DNA from 2 places in the Spiroplasma endosymbiont of Ammophila pubescens genome. Region 1 is predicted to be linked to the other one. Evidence: riboswitches for the same ligand, from Rfam matches in the RefSeq annotation. Region 1 holds a riboswitch; the other holds the start of a gene.
The links. A riboswitch is a leader RNA that binds a small molecule or an ion and turns the genes downstream of it on or off. The one in region 1 is predicted to bind cobalamin.
Positions count from the first base shown of each region.

Region 1 (3,430 bases):
TGCAACAATTTTAGATGAAAACGAATATATGTATCGATTATTCAATATGATAATTCAAATTTCACGTGGGAAAAATATTACAACTACAAGAGAAGTAGTTCCATAATTATGTTATTCAGACGAGGATGTAACAATGGAATTGCGAAAAGAACAGGTTATTATTTTTGGTTTCAATAATCATAATGTTGATCATATTATTTATGAGACATTTGTTCAATCGATTTTTCCATTAACAGATGAAGTCCAAAAAGAATTAGATAACAATGATATATCATATTTTAATGATCCAATTTTTATGAATAATATTGGTGTAACAGTTGTCAGAGGCACTACTAAAGTAAATAATAAAAATCTTAGTCAAAGAGTATTTTATTTAGGAAATTGATTAAATGAAAATAAACCAGAAGTATATGATTCATTATTTCGTGGAGGAGAAAGACAATTTAATGCTGAACGTTATAGCTATAAAAAAGATTTAATTACTGGCGCAAAATTTTTTAATCCAAAAGATTTTTTTTGAAAAGATATGAATAAATATTGATTTACTAAAATTAAGATTGGTGCTGATTATGCTGATAGTATCAAAGGGCAAGACGATGCTACTCAAATTTTAATAGGATTTTAATTTGACAAGGAAGAATTTATTGAAGGAATTTATATTCTTAAAGAACAATCAATATCAAGCACAGAATTTAAGGATATGACTGAAAAAGTTGATAGTATGGTTAATAAAATTAATAGTTGATCACAAATTTATCATAACTTAAAAGAAGACTTTAGTTATTGTATTGGACATGACGTTCGTACAGTTGGCCATTTTGTTAGAAAAAAACTACTCGAAAATAATGATTGGAAAAATATAGATTTAGATATTACAAGATTTTCTACTATTTTAGTTACTGGTGTAAAAGGATGAAGTGTACAAGATCGACACTATAAATGAAAAAGATTATTAGCCGAAGGAAAAATTTATTTTAGTAATAATTTAGATGTTTATAAAACGTTTAATGATAAAGAAATATTAGTAAAAAAGAATGGTTATTTATATCAAGAATTATTTAATTGTATTAATAATGAAAAAACTAATATTCGTGATGAAAAACCTAGTGTAAATAAATTGGATATGATCAATGCAGCTGAATGTTGTCTGAGCTATTTTAGATTTAAGTTATTTAAAAATTAAAATTGTGCTATAATTTTACTAACGGTATGAGCTAAATTCTTAAATGTGTGGGGTTTCCACAATTTGTTAATTTTAACTTGCATTTTAAAAGTAAACTTTATATTATTATTTTAACAACTTTAAAAAGCTGTCCCAGCAACTGTAAAGTGGATGAAAGCTAACATCATTCCATTGAGAAAATATTTCTTGAGAAGGAATAGTGAGTAAAGTGAAACTAAGCCAGTAGACCGATCTAAAAAAACATTGGTAAAATATCAATACTGCACTTATAGTTATTATCTCTGGGGTTAGATGATTAATTATTTATTAGTGAAAACTATTAAATAATAATTTGAAAGACGTCAAAAAGCGTTTTTTAGTTGTTAATTGTGGATATGCAACAATATTCTTTTTCGTGTTGTTTAAATATCCTTACTTTTTAAATAAAAATAGCATTGATAGGTATTTATTGGTAATTAAATTAAGCGGAAAAGAGAGGAATAAAAAAATGACACCACATATTAATGCCAAAAAAGAAGAAATTGCAAAAGTTGTTTTAATGCCGGGAGACCCATTACGGGCAAAAACCGTTGCTGAAAAATATTTAACAAATTTAAAATTAGTAAATGAAGTTCGAAATATGTTAATGTATACTGGCAAATATAAAAACATTGAGGTAACAATTGCTGGAAGTGGAATGGGTTGTCCAAGTATTGGAATTTATTCATACGAATTATTTAAGTTTTATGATGTTGATTATATTATTAGAATTGGTTCAGCTGGAAGTTATAATCCAAATATTAAAGTTTATGATATCTTTAATGTTCGTGAAGTATTTGGCGAAAGTAATTATGCAAAAATTGCAGCTAATATTGATAGTAATTTAATTGCTGCAAGTGAAAAATTATTTAATGAAATTGAAACTGTAGCACAAGCAAAAGGAATTAAAACTCACACTGGAATTGCTCATGTAGCAGATGTTTTTTATCGTTATGATGATTCATTAGACTTTACTCATACTCATAAGTTAGATGTTGTTGAAATGGAATCATATGCTTTGTTTACTAATGCAATTGTTACGCAAAAACATGCAGCAACATTATTAACAGTTTCTGACCATCTTGTAACTAAAGAAGTTACTACAGCATTGGAACGCCAAAATAATTTTATGACAATGGTTGAATTAGCATTAGATACTGCTGTTCAATTAATGGGTTAAAAACGAAAGGAGCAATAAAATGAAAATTGCAGTCTTTGGAACCGTTGGAGCAGGAAAAACAAAAGTTAGTGAAGAATTATGTAAACAATTAAACTATAATTTATTTAAAGAACCATTAGAAGAAAATCCATATTTTAAAGATTTTTACCAAGATATGGTAGGATTTGCCTTTAAAATGCAAATTTATATGTTAACAACAAGAATTGAGCAATTTTTCAACATTGATAATTTAGAGGATACTGTTTTTGACCGCACAATTTTAGAAGACCCTGTTTTTGTGCGAGTTTCCAACTTATTAAAAATTATGAATGAAATTGATTTTAAAGTTTATAATCGTTTTTTTCAAAATGTTATTGTTCCAATTTTGAAGAAAAAGTTAGGCTTTGATGTCATTATTTATTTAAAAGTTTCAACTGAAAAAGCGGTTGAACGAATTAAACAACGTGGGCGTCAATTAGAATTAGAAACCCCATATTATTACTGGGAAAAGTTAAATGAACAATATGAAATTTTATATCATGAATTAAAAAATGATTATAAATTTATTGTTATTGATGCTGACAGTGATGATTTTTCAGAAAAAATAAGCATTATTATGCAACATTTATTACCTCTTGATAATAAAGTTCCTTGTTTAATTTAAAAAATAATTATTATTAATATTTTAATTTAATAAGGAGGAAATTAAAATGAAAAGCACAAATAATAATATAGAAACAAAAAGTTTAAGTAATTTAAGAATTTTAGGAACTGATGCAAGCAATTTATTTAAATAATTTAATTGCTAATCCGGCAGTACCTGATTGAATTAATCGTGATCGTTTTGTATTATCTCCAGGACATGCTTCAACTTTACAATATGCGATTTTACATTTAGCTGGTTATAATTTAACAATTGATGATTTAAAAAATTATCGTTATATTAATTCAAAAACGCCAGCTCATCCAGAATATGGTGTTACTCCTGGAGTGGATAATTCTTCTGGTCCCCTAGGACAAGGAGTTGGCTATGGATTTGGAATGGCATTAGCTGAACAACATTTAGCAGC
Region 1 covers NZ_OZ026611.1:796,961-800,390, forward strand. Annotated here, with positions in the region: gene ABNT63_RS05005 (hypothetical protein) at 1-106, shown strand, start outside; gene ABNT63_RS05010 (hypothetical protein) at 134-625, shown strand; gene ABNT63_RS05015 (hypothetical protein) at 701-1,183, shown strand; cobalamin riboswitch at 1,291-1,410, shown strand; gene deoD (purine-nucleoside phosphorylase) at 1,671-2,381, shown strand; gene ABNT63_RS05025 (deoxynucleoside kinase) at 2,401-3,024, shown strand; gene ABNT63_RS05030 (hypothetical protein) at 3,135-3,430, shown strand, end outside.

Region 2 (3,430 bases), 810 kb from region 1:
TTAAACAATTATTTGCATTAAAAATTAATGTTTTATTACCACGAATGGATGGTAATAATTTAAAATTTTATCATATTACCAATTTAACAACTGATTTAGAATTTAATTCACGTTTTGGTCTTTATGAACCATTAAATTCATTGCCAATAATTGATGCAAAAAAAATTGATGTTCTTGTTGTTCCAATCGTTGCTTTTGATCAAAACAATTTTCGGTTAGGATATGGGAAAGGATATTATGATAGGTTTTTAAAAAATTATTATCATCTTGTGATTGGGTTAGCATTTATTGAACAGTTAGTGCCAACCCCTTTCCCAGTTGAAGAACACGATGTTAAAATAGAAATTATTATTAGTGCTTAAAAATTAAAGAGTCAGAATGAACTTACCATTATTACGTGTTGTTAGTAAATATTGATTTACATCATGACATACTTATTTAGTAATATTTGTTTTACCAGTTATTTTATATTTTATTAGCATTCGTGTGACTAATATGTTTAATAGTAATGCTAGTTATTTATCGTTACCAGGATCAATTTTATTAGTGGGGGTTCTTAGTGTTATTCTTGATTTAGCAATTGCTTTTTATAAATTTCGAAAAACTACTTTTGCACGCCAATTGCATTTATTAAAAGCTTCAATTTATCAATTAATTTTAGTTTTAATTGCCATTAATTTAATTACTAGTTTAATTGGTTCACTTTGGTTATTTTTAATTGCTTTTTTTAGTTATGGTGAAGGAATTCATATTGAATGAATTAATTGACTTGCATTATTTTGAGCAATTATATTAAGTTCTTTTTTAGCATCTTTAATTGGTATTTTAATTGCGCTTTGTTCAAATGATTTGAAGGTTATTTTAGTGGTAGCAATTTTATTTTTTTATTATTTGCTTTTTTATCGGGATTATTTTTTCCAATTGGTGTTGTGGGTAGTGACAAATTTTTAAATATTATTGGTTACTTGTTGCCGTTAAGTTATCCATCATCAATTATGGGTAATGCTTGTTTTTGAAATGTTCCTGCGTGAATTTTAGACTCTAATTTATATCCTAATTTAACATATTTTTCTGATTTACATAATATTTGATTACCTTCGCTAGTTAGTTTAAGTTGAAGTTTTACTATTTTTATTTTTATTTTTGTTATTAATTATTATAAAGATAACTAAAAAATGTGGTACGATAATTTTAGACAATTTAATAAATAGTTTTTTAGAGTTAGGGAATTGAGTGCGAATCTTGAGCTGTCCCAGCAACTGTGATATTGACGAAAGCCACATTAGCCACTGAAAGGAAAACTTTTGGGAAGGCGGTTAGTAGGATGAAATTAAGCCAGTAGACCTTTCTAAATTTAATTAGTCTTATTATATAACTCCTAGGTGTGAGTCATGTAATTATTTTGTAAATAAATAATTTAGTGATTGTTATATAAAAAGCATGTTGGGGAATGTTTTTTAATTTACTGCAACTAGAATTAAATTGTCCATTGTTAATTTGCTAGAAAAAAATAAGAAAATGAAAAAAATATTAGTACTATTCCTAAGTTCTATATTTATTTTTTCACCAACATTAACAACAATTTCTTGTAAAAATGTTGATCAATCGCTTTCCTATTGTGATCCAAATTGAATTTATTAAATGAACACAAAGGAAAATGAAGAATTTGCAGTTGGTTATAATAATTATTATTTACCAACTGCATCAAGTACCTTCCAACAAAAAGATTGGTTAAATCTTAATCAAGAAGCACATATTTATCTTTATTTTAAAAATGTTGTAAGTCTTGATGAAGTAATGCAAAAATTACAGTTTGGTGATACTGCTCATATGCAAGATGTAACACATCTTTATGAGCCAATAACATTTACAAAAACTGATGATCATAATGTTTATATTTCTAATTCCTTTTTGACGCAAAATACCCCTGTTAATGGTTATACAATAATGGCACAAGATAAATGAAAAGATCTTAAAAATAGTAAAAATATGAAGCAACTAAATGGGTAGTATTCATTATTCTTAGGTTTTTAATAAAATTAAGTAATTAGAAACAAATTAAGTTTCGCTTATGACTAAATGATAACAAAATTTATAAAAAATTCAACTTTTTTAAAAATATAATTTTTAGTTGAAAAAATAATTTATAAAATTATGATTTTTGACATACTAAAAAATACTTTTTAAAGTTATTGCTAATTTTAAAATGTTTTTTATTTTTTATAAAGATAAAAATTGATTTTGAGATTGATTTAAATTAAATATATTAAATTCAATCTTTTCTTTATTTTTATTAGTTTTATCAACTTTCTCATCATTAATTTGATTATTAAGTTTTAACATAGAAGCAATTAACATATTAATAAATGTTTCTTTACAATATATTTTTGCGCCACGCCCTTTAACAGTCTTAATATAATGCGATACATCACCCTCAACATGACAACCAATATTATATTCTAATGATTGATTTACAATACCTTCTTCATTACTTTTAATTAATTCAATGGTTTCTAATAAAAATATTTTTTTATTACCATTAACATATGGTAAAAGACATATTAAAAAATCTAATAATAATTTATAATTTCCAGTAAAGAAATATATTTTTGCTAATTTATATTTTATTTTATGAATTTTGATTCTATTTCGATTTGAGAATAATTGTTTAAATCTATTTGATAAATGAAATTTATCTAAACTATATGATACAGTGTTATTTTTATATTTTGCTTTTACTGCTCTATAAATTTTTTTAATTTGTTTTTCACCATCACTTAATATTAATATTTTAGTATTTTGATTAATATCATAAGTATCCATTGATTTAAAAATTTTATCAATAAAATTATCAATATTAGATTTATTATTTTTATTCTTATGATTTTTATTCATCATTTGAAAAACGCCTTTTTTCTTTTTCATTTTTATTCTGGTTTTTGTTGACTTTTCTTGATCAACACCAACATGCATAGTCGCAAGAAATATTTTATTTTCAATTTTTTTTTTTTTTTATTTTCTCGCATTGGTTTAAAAGCTCCGTCAATTTGAATATATAAAACATTATTTGGAATTTTAATTTTATTGTTATTTTTATTACTAATGTAATCGGTTTCTTCTAAATCGGCATTTTTAAAAATATTAGATATTGTTCTTTCACTAATATTTGCATTCTCTGTTGTATGTAAAATATCTTTATATCTTTTTCCATCACCTATAAAAGACATATATTTATTTTTTAAATTTATTTCAATTCTTTCGTATTTTTTTAAACCTAATTCTTCATCTAAAGAATAACGATTTATATTTTCTTTTTTTTCTTTATCATATTTAACATATAATCTTCTTTTAATAGGAATATCTCCATATTCTGTTTTAATTGTTTTTGACAATTTTGATATTACCTTATATCCTTGTAATATTTGTCCTT
Region 2 covers NZ_OZ026611.1:1,606,598-1,610,027, reverse strand. Annotated here, with positions in the region: gene ABNT63_RS10600 (5-formyltetrahydrofolate cyclo-ligase) at 1-362, shown strand, start outside; gene ABNT63_RS10595 (hypothetical protein) at 379-951, shown strand; gene ABNT63_RS10590 (hypothetical protein) at 930-1,172, shown strand; cobalamin riboswitch at 1,177-1,366, shown strand; gene ABNT63_RS10585 (hypothetical protein) at 1,642-2,010, shown strand; gene ABNT63_RS10580 (hypothetical protein) at 2,221-2,925, opposite strand; gene ABNT63_RS10575 (UPF0236 family transposase-like protein) at 2,928-3,430, opposite strand, start outside.
Region 2: it holds a riboswitch for cobalamin, as region 1 does, so the genes downstream of both, ABNT63_RS10585 (hypothetical protein) here and deoD (purine-nucleoside phosphorylase) in region 1, are expected to answer to the same signal.